DNA from 3 places in the Pseudoalteromonas nigrifaciens genome. Region 3 is predicted to be linked to each of the others. Evidence: predicted binding sites of a transcription regulator. Region 3 holds the regulator's gene; each other region holds the start of a gene.
The links. The regulator LexA, encoded in region 3, represses DNA repair genes until DNA is damaged. The targets are predictions, from matches to a motif close to TACTGTATNNNNATACAGTA.
Positions count from the first base shown of each region.

Region 1: a site for LexA is predicted at 5,329-5,348, ahead of PNIG_RS19770 (LexA family protein). Genes of this name have one in related genera too.
Region 2: a site for LexA is predicted at 3,343-3,362, ahead of PNIG_RS04395 (YebG family protein). Genes of this name have one in related genera too.

Region 1 covers NZ_CP011038.1:44,540-52,699, reverse strand. Annotated here, with positions in the region: gene PNIG_RS19795 (hypothetical protein) at 64-720, opposite strand; one part of gene PNIG_RS19790 (IS3 family transposase) at 1,303-1,783, shown strand; one part of gene PNIG_RS19790 (IS3 family transposase) at 1,783-2,849, shown strand; gene PNIG_RS19785 (hypothetical protein) at 2,870-3,349, opposite strand; gene PNIG_RS19780 (endonuclease) at 3,749-4,483, opposite strand; gene PNIG_RS19775 (hypothetical protein) at 4,621-5,130, opposite strand; gene PNIG_RS19770 (LexA family protein) at 5,361-5,777, shown strand; gene PNIG_RS19765 (Y-family DNA polymerase) at 5,762-7,021, shown strand; gene PNIG_RS19760 (replication initiation protein) at 7,235-7,609, opposite strand; gene PNIG_RS19755 (AraC family transcriptional regulator) at 8,142-8,160, opposite strand, start outside.
Region 2 covers NZ_CP011036.1:923,498-931,657, reverse strand. Annotated here, with positions in the region: gene PNIG_RS04420 (peroxiredoxin) at 1-526, opposite strand, end outside; gene fadR (fatty acid metabolism transcriptional regulator FadR) at 805-1,518, opposite strand; gene dsbB (disulfide bond formation protein DsbB) at 1,962-2,480, shown strand; gene PNIG_RS04405 (DUF6170 family protein) at 2,480-2,782, shown strand; gene PNIG_RS04400 (ComEA family DNA-binding protein) at 2,798-3,097, opposite strand; gene PNIG_RS04395 (YebG family protein) at 3,413-3,730, shown strand; gene putP (sodium/proline symporter PutP) at 3,791-5,302, opposite strand; gene PNIG_RS04385 (EAL and HDOD domain-containing protein) at 5,624-6,847, shown strand; gene PNIG_RS04380 (MlaA family lipoprotein) at 6,911-7,642, opposite strand; gene ccmI (c-type cytochrome biogenesis protein CcmI) at 7,652-8,160, opposite strand, start outside.
Region 3 covers NZ_CP011036.1:3,348,774-3,356,933, reverse strand. Annotated here, with positions in the region: gene PNIG_RS15835 (endonuclease) at 1-532, opposite strand, end outside; gene PNIG_RS15830 (DnaJ C-terminal domain-containing protein) at 795-1,760, shown strand; gene PNIG_RS15825 (chaperone modulator CbpM) at 1,760-2,044, shown strand; gene PNIG_RS15820 (IS30 family transposase) at 2,137-3,105, shown strand; gene PNIG_RS15815 (hypothetical protein) at 3,431-3,811, shown strand; gene PNIG_RS15810 (PaaI family thioesterase) at 3,814-4,257, opposite strand; gene PNIG_RS15805 (SRPBCC family protein) at 4,356-4,808, opposite strand; gene lexA (transcriptional repressor LexA) at 5,088-5,705, shown strand; gene coxB (cytochrome c oxidase subunit II) at 6,172-7,314, shown strand; gene ctaD (cytochrome c oxidase subunit I) at 7,314-8,160, shown strand, end outside.

The DNA of each region.
Region 1 (8,160 bases), on a different replicon from region 3:
CAGTGCCAATTGCGGACATTAGTAACTCTGCACTCTGCCGCTCGTCGGCAGCAGCTTGTTAGGCTATTTTTTTCGATAATTCACCTGATTAAACAGGTTTTCCGTCGTACCAATTTCAAGCATCGCTTTTACCAAAGACTTCAACAGCATATCTGATGCTTCGTACAAACCAGTCAAAGCTATGGAAAAATCCATGATTTTCAGCTCTGAGATAATTTCGTACTGATGTAGAGCGTCGGCCTCTCTATGGGCAATAGTGTTGTGCCTTGCCTCAGAAATTTCATTTTCAATTGCTTTTCTTGCTTTCTTTAATTTTTTTAGGGCATCAACAACCATACTCCTTGAAGAATCAGACAATCCTGTCGATTCGTATATAAACTGCATTCGCCGTCCAGTAACTTTTCCCATATCCCACTCATAAATGGTTAAAAGCAGTGCACGTAACGCAATATTCCTTTTTGTCTCATTAGGATGAGCGAAAGCATCAGCTTTTAAAGCTTGGATATCTCTCTCAGCAAGCAAGAAATACAGGCCAATATTTAGAAACTGCTTTGTCGCAGGAAACAGCTCCTCATTGACCTTCTTGCATTCTTTCACTGTGATTTCTATAGCTCCGTTTATAACTTTATCTTTTGCTTTAAATTCTTTTTCCAATTTACGGTAAAGTCGCCACAAGAAAACAGCTTTTATCTGCAGCCCAAAATTTCTGTGGAATTTCATTCGAAACCACCGCTCTTGAACACTTCTATCTTTATCGAAAAACCTACTATTGAGCATCAAACTTCCATTGGTTTATTGCCTAACTAGACTGTAGAATAACTCCAACAGTCAAATTCAATTAAAAAATAGCTCCTACAATTCACTCTAAGCCTTTTTAGAGCATTAGGTAATGCATTTGGAACACATAAAACAGGCTGTTTTCCTTAAAAAAAGTAATTCTGCAGCCTCAACTCCACGTTAAAGTGTGACAACCGTGTGCCATATTGTGAGCGCAGCAAAACTAGCACACGTTTGGAGTTACTCTTGAACGTTTTTTTCGTTACATTTATATTTCGAAGGTAAACATTGACTTAAAGCCACAATCAACGCGATGTTGAATGATTTTATGAACTGAATCATGTAACTCGTCAAACCTTTGCTTCTCTCGAATCACTCCATCCATATTTTGTCTACTGCTTACAAAATGGAATAATTGATTGTTCAAAACTGAAGATATCACACTAATATTGTCCAGTGACTTATTCAAATAGCCCCCTGTGTCAGGATAGTTGTCGCCTCTAACTTTTAATAGAGGCAGATATAATGAGACGTCAATTTACACAAGAATTTAAAGTTCAAGCGGTTGAAAAAGCATTATCTCAATGTGATGATGTTCGCTTAGAAGATATTGCAGATGATTTAGGTGTCGGTTATTCAACGTTACAGCGTTGGATAGCACTCGCAAAAAAACATCAACTTGAAACACACCAGACGGGTAGCCAAATGACAGCAGAAAAACGACCACAAGACTGGAGTTTAGAAGAAAGACTCAGCGCGATCATTGACTGTGGTCATTTAGATGAAACAGCCATTAATGAATACTGTCGTAATAAAGGGCTTTACCCGCATCATATTAAGCAGTGGAAGCAAGATTTTGCCCAAGGACCTACAACGAAACTAGCTAAATCAGACAGTAAACAGCTTAAGCAAGAGATAAAACAGCTGCAAAAAGAACTGAATCGTAAAGATAAGGCCTTAGCTGAAACAGCCGCTCTGCTTGTACTCAAAAAAAAAGCGGATGCACTTTGGGGTTTCAACGAGGACGATTAACAACAGCGACTGAGCGACATGAATTAATAACGCTTATCACAAACGCACAGGCTTCAGGGGCAAGGAAAGAAAAGGCATGTGAGTTACTTGGACTGACACTAAGAACCGTTCAGCGGTGGATTGAAGCAGACGATATGACTGACAAACGGACGAGTACGAAAAAACAGCCGCCAAACCGTCTCACAGAGTTAGAGCGGCAGCGCATTATTAATACGGTTAATTCAGCCGAATATGGGCATTTACCGGCCAGTAAAATAGTCCCTAAGCTGCTTGATAAGGGCATATGGATAGCGTCTGAAAGTTCGTTTTATCGTGTCATGAAGGCACATAACTTATTAACGCATAGAGAAAAAGTAAAGCCGGCTAAGCCGATGAAAAAGCCAAGAGCATTGAAGGCTGTGCGTGCAAATGAAGTATACACTTGGGATATCACCTATTTACCAACGAGCGTAAAAGGGCAGTTTTTATACTTATATTTAGTGATGGACATTTTTAGTCGAAAGGTTGTTGGCTGGCAGGTTTACGACACACAGTTAAGTGAATTAGCCGCAGATTTAATGAAGGATATTTGCAGTCGGGAGCAAATAAAGCGCGAGCAAGTCACGTTGCACTCAGATAATGGTAGCCCAATGAAAGGCGCGACATTACTGGCAACATTACAGGAGTTAGGGATTGTGCCATCATTTAGTCGACCGTCAGTAAGTAATGACAATCCATACTCTGAGTCGTTATTTAAAACGTTAAAGTATCGCCCAGAATACCCAGAAAAGGCATTTGAAGATATAAGCGCAGCAAGAGAATGGGTAAGTGGGTTCGTTGATTGGTACAATAATGAGCACCTTCACAGTGGTATAAAATTTGTGACGCCAAACCAGCGTCATTCAGGTTTAGATAAAGAAATATTAGCTAAGCGTCAGCAGGTAAACGACGCAGCTAAATTGAATAACCCAAGTCGTTGGTCAGGAAAGTCACGAGACTGGTCAATGATAAATGAAGTAAATTTAAACCCTGAGAAAAAAGAAGAAATGCGGGCGGCATAAAATTTAACTTGAGGCGACAACTAACTTGAAAAACTCCGATAGTTGTAGTCTTCTACAGCCTCTTTAGCTAGACAAACATTCCAGAATGATAGCTCTCTATTAGATTTATAAAGGTTTCGCCGTGCTTGATATAGGTTGCCCCAAACAATATTAAGATGCTCAATACGTTTGATTGATACATCTTTATCCTCAACCATCAATCCTGGTGTAGGACATATATGATCATAATGAAATCGCAACTCATGTAAGTTTTCTTCTATTTCATCTATAGCAGCGATGTATCTTTTGGCGACTAAATATGAATCCTCCTTTCGCTTGTTATTTAACCATTGAAAGTAGGTATAGAAACCAAAAATAAAACCAAGAGATGTAACAACTAAAGTACCAACATCAGTCCATTTGACCCCGTCAAACATAGCCGCTCTATCTGTAACACCAATGAAAAAGCCACAAGCTACCAGATACAATCCAACAACCATAAGTATAAGTACATTTTTCAACTAGTTGACACCTTTAATTCTGAATAACTCAAATATAAAACTAACATTTTATAGTCCGCTTATCGCGCATATTTCTGCCGACTTAACGCTCATTTTTCTGCTTTATATAGTTTTAACAAATAACCTAAGGTATTACTATCACTAAGTTTTCTAAAATTTTTGAGTAAAGTTAAATAGATCAATATGCGCGAGCAGCTCATTTTCATGAATATATGAGTAAAGAGCAGTTTGACCAATCAATTAACTATTATATTTAGCTAATCTCAATGACCGGTTATCGCTCAAAGCTGCTCATTCTGAATTAAAAACTAACTAATAAAAGCTGAGAGTTTCACGTTAAAAATCACTTGATTGATTATTAATTCTAAGCTTTCATAAATCATGATTAAGATGATATGTTTAAAGACCTCTACTCTCACAGCGACTTTTTACTACATCATTTTGATTCTTTTGTAGCTTTGAAATTTTTTCTGCTCTAGTACATTCCCAAGCATCTACAGGATACATTTTATCCCACGCATTCATTAGCTGGCTTTGTGCTTTACTCATGCTGTATCGTTTATAGGTGTTCTCCATATACAGATAAGTACGCGCAATTTGACCTCTAGCCATTTCAGGTGGCTCAGCTTTGCTGTCGTCAATCTTCATCGCACAACGTCCAAAATCGCTTTGAGCCGCTGGAAGCATAGTAAAGTTATGATTACTTCTCAGCGCATTCACGGCACCAATGGCCGGATAGAGGTTGAACATATCAGCTTGCATAAAACGGTATTCTGTATTTACTTTTTCTGCACATCTTCGACCCTTAAATGACTTCCTCACACTATTTACACACTGCTTATGTCCATCTCGCCATTCGCTAAAAGTACGACCAAAGTTTTCTGCCGGAACGACATGTTCCCATTCAATTTTTTTAGCTCGTTTGACGTACTTTGTTGTAGAAAAGCCCTCCGGTGCGGTTACTTTTTTACTAGCGTCAAATGTCGCACCACAATAAAGTGTAACGCGGTGGTTGTTATAAACTTGTTTTTCTAACAGTCGTTTAGCTTTGCTAAATGAGTCGATTTCTTGATTTGCTGAAGAGGCAGCAGAGAAAATAAGTGTTGCTAACAGTGAAATTGTGGATGCTTTCATTATGATTCTAGGTACCTATTTCAGTTTAAATATGTCACATATAATAAATGAGTTAATAAGCTAGTTCTCATTTGTGGTTACTGATAATTTTAATTTTTAGAACTAAGATATTGTGCTTTTAAAATTAATTGGGAAAGCTACTTCCCAGTCCATGTATTATCATTTTGATACTGTCCAGAGCAAGCGCTGTTATTTGCAAATTGGCCCGTAGACTTATCTCGACAGCGCCAGACTAAGTTGTAGTTACCATCATAAAACTGGTCCCATGCATAACCAGAAGAATAGTTATTTGACCCGCCAGCTCCTGCTGCCGCAACAGCTAAAACAACGACACCTACCGCAACGACAGCTGCAACAACGCCTTGAGCGATTTCTTTTCTGTCTTGCGCGGCTAATATCTCACATTTGTACTGAGTGAGTGCTCTATATTTAACTTCTCTATTAAGCGCGTAGATATAGTTCGCTTCATCAGTATTTTCGGCGGTATAATTTTTAGCGAGGATATCTTTATCATTAAGGTAATTTCGACACACTTGAGCATCTGTTAATTCAGAGTCACCGGAAATGATGGCGTGTCTAGAGGCTGAACAGCCAGTAATAAAGCTAAGTATCAGAAAAGATACAATAGTGTTTTTAACTAAAGTCATCAGTAAATTATTCCGTAATTAAAATAAGCTTTGAGTAAGCTCATAATTCCTTTGTGAAATTTTAACAAACCGATGGTAATTTTACTAATTGTTATTAAAGGGGTTTTTAATCTTTAAGTCTAAAACATGCTTATACCAGATCTAATTAAACTATCGTCTTCACAAAAAGAACCTTGGCATAATTTGAACCTTAAATTACACTGTATATATAAACAGTGCTTGAGGTGTGTATGTTCGTTATTCCAATTTTTATAGAAGCAGGCATTACCGGCTTTGAATCTCCTGTCGCAGAATATGTAGAGCTCGGTATTTCAATCGATGAACTAATCATTAAACACCCGAATGCTACTTTTATTGGTATAGCTTCTGGGCAATCCATGCAAGAAGTAGGAATATTCGATGGTGACTTATTAGTCATTGATAGAGCTGAGGATGTAAGTACCGGCGATATTATTGTTGCAAGTTACAACGGTTCGTTTGTTTGTAAAATCATAGATAAATCGAAACGCTTACTTATCTCTGCCTCTAAAGATTATAAGTCTGTTTATATCTCTAATGATGATGACTTTAAGCTCGAAGGCGTCGTTACTGCGAGCATCCGCCTACACAGAAATAAAGCTGAGGTAAATCGATGTTTGCCCTCGTAGATGCAGTGGCATTTTATGCCAGTGCGGAGAAGGTATTTGACCCATCCATTCGCTTTAAACCCGTTGTTGTTCTGACAAATAACGATGGATGTATTTGTGCCATATGTCCTATTGCTAGAAAGCTCAATATCCCGAAATTTGAACCTTACTTCAAAATTAAACCCTATTTAGAGCAGCATAATGTCATCGTACGCTCTTCAAATTATGAACTTTACGCTGATTTGAGTGAGAGAATGATGACGGTTATTAATCGTTTTTGCGATGACCATTATGTTTATAGTATTGATGAGTCATTTTTACGCTTTACTGGTTTTTCTAAAATCATTAATGACTGGGCTGATTACGGACACACAATACGACGAGCTGTATGGCGTGAGACAGGATTGCCTGTTGGTGTAGGCTTTGGCATTACGCCTACGCTAGCTAAAGCAGCCAATCATGCGGCAAAAAAACTCTCTGGTTATAACGGGGTTGCTGTTATTAATGATGATATCTCACGCCAGGAAGTCCTTATGCGTATGGATGTTACCGATGTCTGGGGTATTGGCTCTCGACTCGGTAGAAAACTTAAGGTCATGGGGATTAAAAGTGCATGGGATTTAGCAAACCAGAACCCTAAAGCAATGCGACGCATGTTTAGCGTTGTTGTTGAGAGGACCGTAAGTGAGCTTAACGGCATCGCCTGTTTAAGTTGGAATGAAGTAAAACAGAATAAAAAAGAAATCTACTCAACGAGAAGTTTTGGGGAAAGAGTAAGTGACTTAAATACATTAAAATCAGCCCTCGTAACACATGCAGCGATTGTTGGCCGCAAACTAAGGAAACAGCAATCATTAGCAAAACGACTCGTTATATTCGCTGCAAGCTCGCCACACGAAGACGTGTATTATAAAAAATCGTTGCTCTATGATTTCCCTATACCTACATCAGATACCAGTGTTATAGCCAATGCTGTTTCAGGTGTTATTGATGATATTTTTAAGGCTAACACGCGCTTTTATCGCTGCGGTATTGGCGCAATAGAATTAGAAAGTGAGTTATTTCAACAAGCGGATATGTTTTCTGTAAGTAAAGATAACCCAGAAGTAATGGCGTGTTTAGATGCTATAAATAAACGTTATGGGGTCGGCACTTTATCTTTAGGAAGTGAAAAGCTCACAAAATCATGGAACATGAAACGGGCTTTTTTATCGCCCCATTACACAACTCGCTGGTCAGATATTCCAATCATAGATTGTGATTGAACTGGGTTAGAACCATCAAATATTGAATGTGATAACAAGTGGTCAATAAAATTTGGCCACAGTTTTAGAGTCTTTATATCTAACCTCAGATTCATTGCCTGACATAGATTTCCTAAAAGTTAACTGATTTATCGACTAATTAGAAGTTACAATGTAACTAATTTGGTGCCTAGCAAACTAGAGAAGTCCACTAACGCTTCAATTTGTTAAGTGTTAAAGGCACGATACTAAAAACTCTGGGTTGAAGTACAGTTTTACCCGCCCCTTTCCAGATTCATATACCACGTTATCCAAAAACTTTATAGGTTCTTTTTTACCTTCGAACTGAACCATAGCCTTGGAGAAGGCAGAGGCAGCCCTTTTCATGTATCTGTATGGATTCTCCGAATTAATAAAAACTTCTTGCCACTCACTTGCAAAAATTGTTACTGGGTTGGAGATGCCAGACAAATAACTTAGAGGCTCTAATTTCGACAATGCTAATGTTCTCAAGCGCATGGCGCTGAGTGGCATATTATAGGAAGCATTAGTTAATTTGTTCGGCACATAATAGGAAGCTTCAATTAATTTGTTAGGCATATTAATCATGGTAATACTTTTCTCCTGAAGTGAAATTTTTTATATCTTTTCACTTTTCGAAACTAAAGTAACGACCATTCACCCATACTTACGTTTTTTACATTTAACACCTTATTGAACACCATTTTGGTGGTTTAACGTACCAAAATGGCATATATTACATACCTTAATAACTCCATTAATATGCCGTTTTACAATGTTATGGGACAGATTAAGAGTCAAATCAAAACAAAAATAAGTTTAACTCTTCAATATCCGTTTATCGCTCAAAGCTGTCATTCTTCTTCTAAATTCCAACTCTAAGCTGATGAGAATCGGTGACCAAAGTCATGAGAATATCAGCTAGGTGCTGTAAGTAAGTAGAAATATAGTCATGCACCATGATAACGATGATTATTTTACAGATCTAATGCCGTGGGAGGGCTTAGCTAGACTTCGATTATAGCTAAGCTGTCTGTACACACTTCATCACTTTGAAGTAGGGGGAAGTCTGAGATTAAAATTCGCTTGTCGTAGTTGCTTACCTAATTAGCTTTCAAGCTTACTCCAAGAAAGTATCA
Region 2 (8,160 bases), 1.1 Mb from region 3:
AACCAGCAGGACATACTTCACCGTGCTCAGTGTGGAACGCTAGCGCGTCAACCATACGTAGCATTTCATCAATGTTACGACCTAGTGGTAAGTCGTTCACTACTTGGTGACGTACATTGCCTTCTTCATCAATTAGGAAAGAACCACGAAACGCAACACCCGCTTCAGGATGCTCAACGTCGTATGCTTTACAAATTTCATGTTTAATATCTGCAACTAGTGCATATTTAACTTTACCGATACCGCCATCTGCAACAGCAGTGTTACGCCATGCGTTGTGTGAGAATTGTGAATCGATAGAAACACCAATTACTTCAACGCCACGTTTTTGGAATTCTTCATAACGCTTATCAAATGCAATAAGTTCAGAAGGACATACAAACGTGAAATCTAGTGGGTAAAAGAAAATAACTGCTTTTTTACCTTTAATTTTTTCATGAAGGTTATAGCTATCTACAATTTCACCGTTACCAAGAACTGCTGCAGCGGTAAAGTCTGGTGCCTGGCGGCCTACTAATACACCCATTTTATTCTCCAAATATTTTGAGTTTGTTGTCAATTGCTTATGCAATGCTGATAGTTATATGGGCTCTAAAACTTAAAAACCAATAGCGCACATATAATTATTATTATTCTAGAGAGAACTGGTGCGAAATGACAATCGTATTTAACGATTCCTCCCATCGATAATACTGAACACTAAAAAGTGGTGGGGTTTATTTTATTAGCTCAGTTTCTTGGTTATAAAGTATTAATAAAATGAAGACACAAAAAAACCTGCAAATGCAGGCTTTTAAAATAGGTTTAATCCATTATGTCGCTGGGCATATCGCCACGAATTTGTTGCCAAATTTCACCGGTTTGATGACCATATTTACGCATCATCATGATCGCACCGTCGTGTTCTCTGTTTTCAGCCAATTTAGTTAAGTCTTTATAAAACTGGCGAGCCAACTCACGCGTCCCCGGATCTGAAAAATAATGACAACCTATTTTTGAATAAAATCCTTTAAAGCCATTGAGTATAAGCACGTAAATACGATTATTACCTGCAACAGCTAACTCGTGATGCACTTTATAATCGTAATCAGCAAATGCTTGCGCACTGTCTTCTAACTCATCGCTTTGTGAGAGAATTTCAATCACACGTTCTGGATTTAACTTTATAGCTGCACGCGTATAAATTGCGCTTATATTAGTGCGTGCAGAGAGTAACTGGTCGGTTAACTCTGGCATTTTATCTTCATCAAGACGTGCTAACGTTTCAAGAATATTTAGTCCTGACGTTTCCCAAAAGTTATTCACTTTTGTTGGCTTACCATGTTTAATAGTTAACCAGCCATCTCGAGCCAATCGCTGTAATACTTCACGTAACGTCGTTCGGGTAACACCTATTAACTCTGAGAGTTCACGCTCAGCAGGTAGAATAGATCCAGGAGGAAAATCGCCATTCCAGATAGACTCTACTATGTATTCTTCAGCAAATCCTGCTGGGCTTTTCGCTTTAAAAATTCTCATCCAATTCCCACTCGAATTAATTCACACTACTACATACGATTAACCGACTGATTGTACCAGACGACGCTCAAGTAACAAGTAAAGTACGCCATATTACTGCCAGTATGCGATTAAAATATTTGTGTCTATAAAATGCTTTATATTTTTTACTAACACTTGTCGCAAGCACTTATATATTCACCCTAGATACATTTTAAGTAGTTATTTACTTTAAGTTCGCGCCTTGCCTTATTAACTTATTACGTAAAGTCACCTCACACACATACTTTACTCGTTTAAAGGGCTACCTCTTTATTCACATTATTGGATTTTTATTGGCTTTTAGAATTATAACCTTAACTTTAATCATCATAAATGCATGTGGGTAGGCTTTAAGTCGTTTTGCTTGCCCCTAACTTTATCCTACGTCATAATCTAGCGTCTTATTTAAATACGGATTTATTATGAACTGGCTTGCACAATTACCCACCCAACGTACTCCTTGGCTTTTGTTTAGTGGTATTGTTTTTCTGCTTGAAATAACGGCACTGTTTTTTCAATATAAAATGGGATTGGCGCCATGTATCATGTGCATATATCAGCGTACTGCGGTATTAGGTTTACTTATTGCAGGTATTATTGGTACAAGTAATCCAGAGCATAGAGGGGTTCGCTTGCTCGCCTATAGTGTATGGGCTGTTTCTAGTGTTTGGGGATTTATAATTGCCCGCGAGCATATCGAAATGCAAACAACCACTGATCCTTTTGCATTTAGCTGTGAGTTTGAACCTAACTTTCCTGCCTTTATGCCATTACATGAGTGGATCCCAAGCTTTTTTGCAGCCACTGGTGATTGCGGAAACATTGACTGGCAATTTGCGGGGCTAAGTATGCCGGCATGGATGGAAGTAATATTTGCGCTGTTTGCAGCCACTTTATTTTTACTGGTAACGAGTCGCTTAATGACTAAAAGGTCGCTGTAATGCTTGTGTTTTTTTCAAGCCAAATTAATGCTCTAAAACATTTAAAAATACGTGACAGACAAGCTGTTATAGCGATTTCTTTAAGTATGCTTTCACCTGTTAATAAAGTACTACTTCGTATTATAAAATTATTATTACTCAGTCCGCTGTTTTTAATATTTGCCGTATTTGAAGGCTGGTTACTCATCCCTTTTTTACTACTCGGTGGGTTGTGTTACCCACTACTAACGACTCCAATTGAGATTAACTTTGCTAAAAAGCATTTATGTGAAGCATTAACCCAATATACTAAGGGCGCTTAACGCGCCCTTTTTAACTTAAAACGAAATCTTACCTTCAAGCTTTGCAGCTAATTTTTTACCTATACCTTTTACCATTTTCAAATCCTCTAACGATGTAAAGTTACCCTTTGCTTCGCGATAATCTATAATAGCTTGTGCTTTTTTCTTACCAATACCAGGGAGCTTAGATAGCTGGCTAACATCAGCAGTATTAATATTTAAAGCCGCCTGTTTTACTTGCTGAGTTATTGCTGAGGTATCAACATTTGCGTAGGTAAGAGTTACTGGCAACATACAAAAAGCTGCAGCTAAAATACTATATTTTAGTTTTTTCATCTTTCTTCCTTTTTTGTTCATACATGAACATTTACTTTGTTGTTTATATGTTTAAGTCATAACGCAAAAGGCTTTTTACACCTGCACTTTATTAAATACTTAAACCTAACATTCACTCCCTGTGAGATCCTTAACTGCAACGGTACACAAAAGTGATTAAGTTAAATAAAGTAAAGTTAATCTTTGTTGTCAACTATTATCACTTAATATTAATTAGGGGACTTGCAAATTTAGGCACAAACTTGTACTGTACATAAAAACAGTAATCTAATGGTTTATATATACTATATGCCACGCAAGTAAGCAGGAGAAATCATGGCTGTTGTTGTTAAATATGTTGTAGAACGAAACGGAGTCGAGCGCATGACGTTTACTACCAAAAAAGAAGCTGATGCCTATGATAAAATGCTCGATATTGCAGAGTCGCTTGAAATTTTGCTAGAAAAAGTTGATGTACCATTAAGTGAGCAACAAGTAGAGTCACTCGCTTTAGAAATGGCAAAAAGTAAAGATGACTTCATGACAATATTAAAAGGTGGTAAAGAGCCTATAGCCCCTAAAGCTGCTGTAAAAGGCAAAAAAGCAGATAATGTTGCACCCATAGAAGAAAGTAGCGACAAAAAAGCGAGTTAATAAATTTTGCATAAAAAAAGGGAGTAACCTAAGTTACTCCCTTTTTTTGTTTATAACTTTTTATAGTTCTTGTTCTACTTCATCAAATAAGGTTGTAATTTCTTTAGCTGGCTCATTGGTCATTAAGCTAACTAATACAATCGCAATACTTGATAAAATAAAGCCTGGGACTATTTCATAAATAACGCTACTTAAACTCGCACCATTAATGGTAATTGGTGCGTATATCCATATAAGTACTGTTGAAGCCCCCACTAACATGCCTGCTAAGGCGCCAGCAAAGTTCATTCTTCTCCAGTAAAGGCTAAACAATACGAGTGGTCCAAATGCAGCGCCAAAGCCTGCCCACGCATTACTCACTAAGTCTAAAATAGAACTATCTCTATCGTAAGCTAAGTAAATAGCAAACATAGCAACTAATGCCACACTAATACGCCCAACAAAAACCAGCTCTTTTTGAGAGGCTTCGCGATGCAGGTATATTTTATAAAAGTCTTCAGTTAACGAGCTTGAACACACTAGCAATTGTGAAGAGATAGTACTCATTACAGCCGCTAAAATAGCTGCTAATAAAAAGCCAGCAATCAATGGATGAAAAACCAATTCAGATAGCACTAAAAATATTGTTTCTTTATCATTTATCGGCATTTCATTTTCTAGTATGAAGGCTGCCCCAAATAAACCAGTTAGTACTGCGCCTATTGCAGATAATGTCATCCAAGACATACCAATGCGTCGCATTGCTGGAATATCTTTAACTGAACGTACCGACATAAAGCGTACTATAATATGAGGCTGACCAAAGTAACCAAAGCCCCAAGCTAACGCAGAAATAATTGCGATGGTAGAGCCACCAGCAAACCAATCTAGCATATTTAGAGAGTGAACTTCACTGGCCTTTGGCGAGATAAGTAACAGGTCATAGCTTGCATTAGCGAGCGTTTCCATTACTGGGTGATCAAGCATAGTAAACGTTACTATTGGTACGACTAATAGCGCAATAAGCATAATGCAACCTTGTACAAAGTCGGTCAAACTTACCGCTAAAAAACCACCAAAAAGCGTATAAAGTACTACAACGCCAGTAGTAACATAAAGGCCAACTTCATAGCTCATTCCAAATGAATTTTCAAATAACTTACCACCAGCAACCACGCCAGATGAGGTATAAAGTGTGAAGAAAACAATAATAACAATAGCTGAAATAACACGTAATATATTCTTATTGTCCGCAAAGCGATTTGCAAAATAATCCGGGATCGTAATTGAATCATTTGCTTTTTCAGTGTAAACACGAAGCCTAGGTGCAACTAAGAAGTAATTTGCCCAAGCACCAAGTACTAAACCAATCGCAATCCAAACCTTACTCAAACCAAAAAGATACATAGCGCCGGGAAGGCCCATAAGTAACCAACCGCTCATATCAGATGCACCTGCAGATAGCGCAGCAACACTTGGTGATAAATTACGGCCCCCTAACATGTTACCTGAAACATCGCTGGTTGATTGCTTAAATGCATACAATCCTATACCTAGCATTACAACAAAGTATAATGCTAGTGAAATAATCATTCCTGTTTCCAAATTCGCCTCCACTAATAAATTGCAACAGGCTTTTGATCCAAATAATGACTCTTAAAATATTATAGTTAAGACAGTATTGGGATAAAAACCATTCTCTGTCACTATAGCATGGGTAATAGTTAAAATTCCAACATGTCAACTTTAGTGAATTAAAAACAAACAAATCGTATATATTTAAGTCAAAATTTCTGTAACTTATTAAAAATATGTTATTAATCTAAGATAAGCTTATTTACATCATGCTATTTTTAATGTTTTGCCATATATTGTTACAATCAATAGTTATTTTTTATCTATACGGAATTTTTTATGTACTTTTACGCTGCACGCCAACCGATCTTAGATCGCGATAAAAAGCTTATTGGCTATGAATTACTATTTCGTGATGGTGTAAATAACGTGTTTCCCGATATAGATGGAGATGAGGCAACAACACGCCTAATAGAAGGCAGCCAGTTTAATTTTGGCCTTGAGGATTTAACTGACAATAAACCAGCATATATCAATTTTACTCTAGAAACTTTACTAAAAGGCTACCCTACTTTACTGAGTAAAGACGCTGTGGTGGTAGAGATACTCGAAACGGTGCAACCTGGTAAGCGTTTACTTGCTATTGTTAAAGACTTAAAAGAAAAAGGTTATACATTAGCCTTAGACGACTACATTCATCAACCTGTGTGGCGCCACTTTTATCCATTTATTGATATTATAAAAATTGACTTTTTAACCTGTAATATAGAAACAATTAAAACAATTATTGATGATTTAAAACCTTATCCACATCTAAAATTACTTGCTGAAAAAGTTGAAACCCATGAGGTGTATAACCAAGCATTGGAACTTGGCTTTGATTATTTTCAAGGGTTTTTCTTTTCAAAACCAGAGATGATCCAAAGTAAAGCGCTTCCCCCCTCTGGTATGACATTAGCCGAACTACTTTATGAGACCTCAACGCTTGATATGGATCTAAAAAAGATCACCGATATATTTGAGCGAGATGTAAATCTATCTTATAAGTTACTGCGTTATTCAAACTCTGCAGCATTTGCTAGACGTGCAAAAATAAGCACAATAAAACAAGCGCTTATCACCCTTGGTGCCAATGAAATTAAAAAGCTTTTATCTTTATTATTTGCAGCGCAAGTTTCAACAGATAAGCCTATGGAGCTAATTAGGTTATCGCTCACTCGGGCGCGTTTTAGTGAGTTACTGGCTATTTCGCATGGTAAGTTTAAAGACACAGGAATGGTTTTTTTAACCGGCATGATGTCGCTTATGGATGCTATATTAGATGAGAGTATGCAAAGTGTGATGCAAAAGCTGCCATTATCTAATGAGATTAAAGCCGCTTTACTTAATGACGAGGGCTTGCTTGCAAGCTACTTAAACTTGGTTAAGTTTTATGAGCAAGGCAATTGGCAGGCAGCTAATCAGATCAGCCAACAACTTGGTTTAGATGATAAAGTACCCGATGCTTACCACGAAGCAATTAGCTGGGTGAACGAGCAAATGCAGTTAATGAGCAATGTTTAATAACAACTTTCTAATCACTAATGAGAAAATAAAACGCCAGCATTGCTGGCGTTTTTAATAGGTTTACAAACTTTCTAAAAAATCTTCATCAAAGTCATCAGGCTCTTCTTTGATTGGCGGGTTACCGTCGTAAAGTTCGTATAATTGGCGTTGAAAATAAATATCTTTAATAAATAAGTAAGGGTCTAGTGAATCGTTCAATAAACCTTCTTGCGCAATTAGTGATGCACGGGCCTCAACAGCTTTTAACGCAAACACTAAAATTGTTTGTGGTGTAGTTAACGCTATTTCAGGTAAAACAAAGTTATCAACTACATCGCCGGTTAAGTTACGCGCTGTAGAAGGCCCCATAGCAGGTAGCATCAAGTAAGCACCATCACCTGCACCCCATACACCTAATGTTTGCCCAAAATCCTCATCTACATGTTCTAGCCCTAATGAGCTGGCCACATCAAATAAACCAAAAACACCTACGGTCGAGTTAACTAAAAAACGTGCTAAGCTAACACTGGCATTACCTGGTTTACCCTGTAAACCGGCGTTGATCATATCTACCGGCGCACTAATATTATTGGTAAAATGCACTAAGCTTTGACGCACTGGTACAGGGGTCACCGTGATATACCCTACGGCGGCCGGTCTTAGTATGTATGTGTCTAAAACATCCATATTAAAGTCGTATATTGGGCGGTTAATATTTTGTAGTGGATCGCGCTCGTCCTTTTGGCTATCAGGTACTTGTGCACACCCGGCCAGCACTAACAAAAATATATAAATTAAACCATGTTTTAACATCGCGTATCCTTAAGGTATTAATGTGTCTATTTGCAGTTGCAACTGACGGGTACTTTCACGTTTTAATGCTGCTGAATGCCCTTCTAACTCACCGCTACTTGGCATTACTGAATCATCATTAGAGATACGTGCAGTAATAACTATATCTTCTGCGCTTGACAAGTTTAATCCTGCAACCATAGAGTTTGCATCACTTAGTTCAACTGTAATAGGAAATTGATACTCGTTAAGCTTAGCAACCGCTATTGGCATTGGAGAGCCATTTAACGCTTTTGCAAAAACAAATAAAATTCCGTTTTCAGGTTGTTTATTTTTAAGCTCTGTACTTACATTTACTGTCACTTTAATTGCTGCACTCTTTGTAACGTCAACATTTTGTGCTTGTTGCTGTTCAATCTCACTAATACGCTGCGCAATCATATTATAGCGGGTATCTGCTTTATCCATACTGGCAAGTAATACTTCAAACGCTGCTTTTGCTTGTACCCAATCTTTACGTTCGTAAGCAATGAGTGCTA
Region 3 (8,160 bases):
CTATTTGTTTACGGGCATAAAAAGGAGGCTCTATTACTCGTTGTTTAAAGTTAACTTTAACTTCACAGCGACCGTATTGGGTGGCGCTTTCACTAAGCATTCCAAATCGATAATTAGAACGATCTGCGTTAATTTCACCAATAGCAGGAGCTAAGTTGTTTATATCGGCTTCCATCTTTCTAAACTTAGCACTTACTTTACGGCAGTTTTTACGCCCGCCATCTTGCCAGCATTGTAATTGGTGGCCAAACTCCCAGGCAGGCACAATATGCTCCCATTCTATGCGTAAAGCGCGTGCATTTACGTTACCTGAGCGGGTATGTGTATTGCGTGGCACATAGCCACAGTTAGTGGGGTCGGGAACTAGTTTTTTACCCTGTTTTTTTATATCGCAGCCACAGTAAATACTTTTAGCATTACTAGGGAGGGTTTTAATTAGGTGTCTTTTAGCGGTTGAAAACCGAGTGAATTCTTCAGCCGATAGCGAAAAGCATACAAAAAAAGCCAACAAGGCTAAAATAAATCGAGTCATATCCATCACATACGTGAACTACAGGAGCGGCTAGTTTAATGACTTGAAGCTAAAAGATAAAGTTTACTTAAGCCATATTTACCGTTCTTTAGTATTTAACCTTAGCTCTGGTTAAGAGATTTACTAACGTATTGAATCATAGTTATATTTAGTTTTATTATCCGGAGCTCAGGTTATCTACTTTAAATTGTTGTTTAAATAAACAAAAGTTGTTACTTAAAGAGTATGATGAAAGCTCATAAGTTTGTGATTTGGATTGCGAATGAAATTTATAGATTATTATGCCGTGCTTGGAGTATCGCCCGATGCAGACGATAAAGCGGTTAAAGTAGCTTATAAAAAGCTAGCTAGAAAATATCATCCAGATGTAAGTAAAGAACCTCAAGCCGAGGAAAAGTTTAAAGAGATAGGTGAAGCTTACGAAGTTATTCACAACAAAGAAGAGCGCGCTAAATACGATGTGTTACGTCGTAATCAACAAAACCGTGCTCAGCAGCAAGCAAATTATGGCGGTAGCTATGGCTCGTCACAAAACCATTATCAGCAAGGTGATCCCCAAGCCGATCAGGAGTTTTCTGATTTTGTAAATTCAATGTTTGGCGGCGCAGGTGGGTTTAACCATGGCGGGCAGGGCAGAACTGGTGGCGCTCGTGCGCAAAAAGGACAAGATGTGGAAATTGAATTCCCGGTATTTCTTGAAGAAACGTTAGTCGATACCGTTAAACCAATTGAGTTTATGCTGCCGCAGCGAGACAGTAGTGGCCGTGTATCTGAAGTTAAAAAATCGCTTAAAGTTAAAATTCCTGCCGGCTCGGTTAATGGCGAACGCATTCGCTTAAAAGGCCAAGGTGGATTAGGTTCGGCAAATGGCCCTAATGGCGATTTGTATTTGCAAATTCGCTTAGTGCCTCATCCATTATTTGACGTTGAGGGGCATGACCTAAATATAGTGGTACCTCTTGCACCATGGGAAGCTGCTTTGGGCACTAAAATAAATTTACCTACATTAGCCGGAAAAATCCAACTAACTATTCCAGCTAATAGTCAATCGGGTCAACGTTTACGCATTAAAGGTAAAGGGTTAATTAGTAAAAAAGCCAAAGGTGACTTATTTGCTGTGATTAAAATTGTTAATCCAGCATTGAGTGATGATGTTAGCAAAAAGCTTTGGCAAGAGCTGGCCGAAAAAGCCCATTTTGACCCCCGTAGCAATTGGAGCAAGTCATAATGAAAATTATCGAGGCACCACAAGGCAATTTACTCACTAGCCAAGAATTGTGTGTGAGTAGTGATATTAGCGAAGCCATATTATATGAATTGGTTGAGCACAGCATTGCTATTCCTATTGAGGGCGAGCGCGTTACAGAATGGCAATTTACGGTATCAACAGTGATCTTAGTTAAAAAGGCTGCGCGTATTCAGCATGACTTATCGTTAGATTGGTCTGCTATTGCTTTGGTTTTACAATTATTGGATGAACGGGATGAGTTGATTGCTGAAAACCAAACCTAGATTCAAATTGTAAGTGCATAACTTGTTTTGGCTAGATTAAGTGGTCAGTTGCTCATAAACTAACTGCTTTTTCTCCGGCAAGAGATTTTACAATGAGACATTACAAACAACTGACCTATGCGCAAAGATGCCAGATCGCCGTTCTAAAGAAAAGCGGTTTTACGCAACAAAGTATTGCTGAGCTAACTAATTTATCGCAATCTACGATTTCAAGAGAGCTTTCTAGAAATACAGGTAAGCGAGGTTACAGACACAAACAAGCTCATGAGCGGGCTTTGTTTCGCCGAAGAAGTGTAAGAAAACCGCTTAAGATGACACCTGAAATGATAGCTTTAATTACCCAGAAGCTTAATGAGAAGTGGAGTCCTGAACAAATAACGGGATGGTTACGCAAAGAAAGTGAACTGTCTGTCAGCCATGAATGCATTTATCTGTATATCTGGGAAGATAAAAAAGCAGGTGGTGAGTTATACCTACATCTGCGCCGACACGGTAAGAAATATCACAAGCGCAGTCATGGTAAAACAAACCGAGGGCAAATAAAAAATCGCGTTAGCATTGAAGAGCGCCCACAAATAGTTGATGAGAAAGGTCGTATCGGAGATTGGGAAATAGATACCGTCATAGGTAAAGGTCATCGAGGCGCCCTTGTTACCATTGTAGAGCGGGTTACCCAATTCACTGTATCAACTCAGGTGGCAGGCAAAACAGCACAAGCCGTCACTACGGCGACGATAGAGCTATTAAGGCCATATAGGTCAGCGCTTCATAGCATCACGGCTGACAATGGAAAAGAGTTCGCTTATCACGAGCAAATCACAGAGGCTTTAAGTGTTCCTGTTTATTTTGCTCACCCTTATCACTCATGGGAGCGCGGATTGAATGAAAACACGAATGGATTACTACGTCAGTATTGGCCGAAGAGCACCGATTTTAAGGCGGTAACACCAGCGCAAGTTATACCAGTACTTGAGCAACTTAATAATCGTCCGAGGAAGACACTTGGATTTGAAACGCCTGCAAAATTGATGCAGGATCACTTGGCGGCTAAAGCCGCCTAAACGTTATGCACTTCAGATTTGAATCCGCGAAATGTTAAAGCAGCACTTAAGTCGATTTAAACATTTAGAATAAAAAATAGTGGTTAAATTTTAAATGCGAGTAGCTAGCTATTTTTATGGAGCTAGCTCAGCACTTTTATAATAGTGAGCTTTTGGTGCTTAAATATTTTTTATTCGTGAAATAAGAGTAAGTAAAGCGTCAATAAATGCGTAAAAATAGCCGACTATTCAGATAAAAAAGGTGAATATTGCAGAGTTGATTTGGTATAAGCGTAAAACTGCGTTAAAGTTTACAGCGAACTAATTAGAGGATAAACAGCAGACAATGTCGGAAATTCAATTTTTAAATGTAGACCTAGAGCTTGAGTCAAAGCAAGATATTAGCGTGCTTGTAGCTGACCTAAAAAAAATCGCCACTATTTTACATTATGATAAAGACGAATACCGTCAGTTAGCGCGTATAGAAGTAACAGGCGAAATATCTTCACCGGATAAAGCAATTAACCACTTATGTGAGTTAGTAGAGTCATGCTCGCGGGCTGCACTTAAGCAATGGTTGAGTTGTTCGCGCCGTACCTTTGATATTGGTTTTGAATCGGGCACTTCGCCAAAGTGTTTTAACCAAGCGCTGCACGCCGATACATTATTACGTATATCGGCAATTGGTGCAGGCATGGAAATTACTATTTACCCGCTAGAAAAATAGCGTTAGCCTTTGCGCTCTACAACAGCTGCGGTCATTTTTGATACGCAGCAAAGCTCGCCGCGACTATTCGTTATTTTTATTTCCCATACTGAGCTACGTTTGCCAATATGAAACGCTTTTGCGGTGGCGGTTAAGGTGCCATTACGCGAGGCTTTTAAATGGCTGGCACTGATCTCTTGCCCTACACAATAAAATTTAGTGAAGTCGACCACAAAATTAGCCGCGTAGCTGGCAACACTTTCGGCTAAAACCACGTTTGCTCCGCCATGCACCATGCCTATAGGGTTATGGTGCGCAGGAATTGCTGGCATAGTGGCAACTAAGTAATCATCACCAATTTCAGTTATTTCAATCCCCATGGTTTTCATCAGTGTACCTTGGCCATTTATGCCTTGGTCTAACTGCTTACAAAACGCTAAAGTAATAGGTTGATGCCAAATACTCATTGTTACTCCTTTAAAGGTTGAAAACGATAACCGATAATACGATTTTTCATGGCGATATGATAGCCAAATTAGTGCAGCTACTGCATGGTAATACAGTGCTACTTTTTGCTTTCTACATAGTGCTTAATTTCATCGAGATCTTTTTTTAGCATTTTACGCATCGAACTTTTAAGAAAAAACCCTATCACTGCAGAGATCATTTTTACCCAAATAGACTCAGAGCTATCAGAAAAAGTCATGGTTAAACAGGTGCTAGGTTCGGCGGCGGTAAGTGACAGCTTAGTGGTATAAACTGCCCCGCCATTTTCTGCGCGAGTGCAATAGTATTCATTAGTAACAGCTTCGGTGATCCACATGGTTTCTGAGGCTGCTTTGCCAAAAATTTTTCGTGTTTCTAACCATTTTAGGCCCACTAGCCCTTGTGGTGGCTTCTCGATTATTTTTACATCAATAATGCCAGACAGCATATTGGCACTGTTTTCGATGTCAGTTATTGCCGCCCATACTTTACGTTTAGGACCGTTAATTATTACCGCTACAGTGATATTCATAACACTCTCCGTTAATTCACATTGATGAAGTTAAGGCCCATTACAAAAACGATAGTTAACTAATTTTTAATAACAGCAACAACTTAGTAGTTATGTAATTAATGTAACGTAAAACTAACACTATCGTGATCTGCGTAATTTTATCTGTAATTTACTTGGTAATTTTAAGCTTAGACCAATGCCACCTTTGGCAGCAAAGGCGAGGAGTAATTTAAATTTGCGATTTTCAGATAACTGTATATACTCACAGTTAAATGTACTGTATGGAAAACCAGTTGTATGCGACCATTAACTAACCGCCAAGCGCAAATACTCGAACTTATTAAAGTGTTTATTAAAGACACTGGTATGCCTCCTACACGCGCAGAAATTGCACAAACATTAGGCTTTAAAAGTGCTAATGCAGCAGAAGAGCATTTAAAAGCGCTGGCTAAAAAAGGCGCTATTAAAATGAAACCAGGCGCTAGCCGTGGTATTCAACTTATTGAAGAAGATGAACCAGAACAACTTGGTTTACCGTTAATAGGCCGTGTAGCTGCCGGCGAACCTATTTTGGCGCAACAACATGTTGAGAGCCATTGTAAAATTGACCCGTTAATGTTTAAACCCGCTGCCGATTTTTTATTGCGTGTAAATGGTATGAGCATGCGAGATATTGGTATTATGGATGGTGATTTACTGGCTGTTCATCGCACTCAAGTTGCCGAAAATGGCCAAGTTATTGTTGCCCGCGTTGATGACGATGTAACGGTAAAACGCTTAGAAAAAGCAGGCAAAAAAGTATTATTGCATGCTGAAAATAAAGAATTTTCGTCGATAGAAGTGGATCTTGAAAACGAATCTTTTAATATTGAAGGCTTAGCTGTTGGGGTTATTCGTAATGCTGACTGGATGTGACAATTAAGCTGTTATAGCTATGTAAAATATCGGCATAATTTAATAGCTCAGATAATTAATGCGCACTTTTTAGTGCGCTTTTTTTTGCCTTTTTTTTGTGAAAATTCCGCTGCAATGAAAAAATTATATTAAGTTTATGTTTTTTATCATTTAAGTATTTAATACTCGTTATCGCTGTCTTTTTATTTGTAACCCTTGCTGTTGCTCACTTCCTGCTTAGAACAAAATTAAATAAATCCCATATTTACGCTAATCCCCTAATATTATTTGATTATTTTTCAAACTAAAACTTGCTAGTTGTTCAATTATTAACTAATTGTTAATGGGCTGGACTAACAATAACTCACAGCTTTAGTTTTGAGAAAATATATTTATATATCCGGCAGCAATACAAAAATAACAAATTGGCATTTAAAGCTTATGTCTTTTTGTTTTGCACTCGCAACAGTATTAAAGGAGCTGTCACATGGGTAAATTGAGCTCTACCTTGTGGCTTATATTGTTTGTTTTTCCGCAGTTAGCATTGGCAAATAGCCAATATAATATGCGCAAAGGCGTAACCGATATAAGTAATAATGTTTATCAACTACACATGACCATATTTTTAATATGCTGTGTAATAGGCGTGATTGTATTTGCCGTTATGTTTTGGGCACTTATTCATCATCGTAAATCTAAAGGAGCAGTTGCTGCTCAATTTCACGAAAGTACCAAAGTAGAAATACTCTGGACAGCAATTCCATTTGTTATTTTAATAGCAATGGCAGTCCCCGCAACTAAAACATTAATAGCGATGGAAGATGCCAGTAAAGCGGATATCACTATTAAAGTAACTGGTTCACAATGGAAATGGCATTACGAATATATGGGGGAAGATGTTGAGTTTTACTCAATACTTGCCACACCGCAAAATGAAATTGCTAACCTAGCCGATAAAAACCCCAACTATTTACTTGAGGTAGATAAGCCTCTGGTATTACCGATCAATAAAAAAGTACGCTTTTTAATGACCTCCGACGATGTTATTCATTCTTGGTGGGTGCCCGATTTTGCTATTAAAAAAGATGCAAACCCGGGGTTTATTAACGAAACGTGGACCAACATAAACGAAGTCGGTATTTATCGCGGTCAGTGTGCTGAGCTATGCGGTAAAGATCATGGCTTTATGCCAGTGGTAGTAGAGGCTAAGTCAGAGGCCGATTTTAAAGTTTGGCTAGCAGATGCTAAACAAGCAAAGCAAAAAGCAGCAGCAGCAGATGCTGCATTACTTGACCAAACACTCCCTAAAGAAGAATTAATGACTTTGGGTGAGCAAGTGTATATGGCCAATTGTGCTGCATGTCATCAGCCCACAGGGTTAGGTTTGCCAGGCGTTTTTCCTGCACTTAAAGGCAGCCCGATAGTGCTTGGCGATATAAAAGACCACATTGATATTGTTATTCACGGAAGCCCCGGCACAGCCATGCAAGCCTTTGCTAAACAGCTCTCTATAAAGCAATTAGCAGCGGTAATTACTTATAAGCGTAATGCATGGGGTAATGATACCGGTGATGTAATTCAACCAAGTGAAATACAGGCAGCACTTGATGCCGATGGGGAGGCGAACTAATGAGTAGCATAGTAGAACAACCTGACATTAATGAAGCTCACCACGCTCATCATCCTGCTAAAGGCTTTAAGCGCTGGTTATATACCACAAATCATAAAGATATAGGTAGCTTGTACTTAATTTTTTCGCTAACTATGTTTTTTATTGGTGGTGCTATGGCTATGGTGATCCGCGCTGAGTTATTTCAGCCAGGATTGCAATTAGTCGATCCTCACTTTTTTAATCAAATGACCACGGTTCATGGGTTGATTATGGTATTTGGTGCCGTTATGCCGGCCTTTACTGGCTTAGCTAACTGGATGGTGCCATTAATGATTGGCGCGCCTGATATGGCCTTACCCCGAATGAATAACTGGAGTTTTTGGATTTTACCATTCGCGTTTTTAATTTTATTATCATCGCTATTAATGCCCGGTGGCGGTCCTGCGTTTGGTTGGACTTTTTATGCGCCGCTGTCCACAACCTACAGTAATGACAATACCGCCATGTTTGTATTTGCTGTGCATATTATGGGTATTAGCTCCATTATGGGGGCAATTAATGTAATTGTAACCATAGTTAACTTGCGTGCCCCAGGCATGACTTGGATGAAGGTCCCTATGTTTGTATGGACTTGGCTGATAACGGCATTTTTATTAATTGCGGTTATGCCGGTACTCGCAGGTGCAGTGACCATGGTGCTCACCGATAAATACTTTGCAACCAGCTTTTTTGATGCAGCTGGTGGCGGTGATCCGGTGATGTTTCAGCACATATTTTGGTTTTTTGGCCACCCCGAAGTATACATAATGATTTTGCCGGCTTTTGGCATTATTTCTACTATAGTTCCTACCTTTTCGCGTAAAA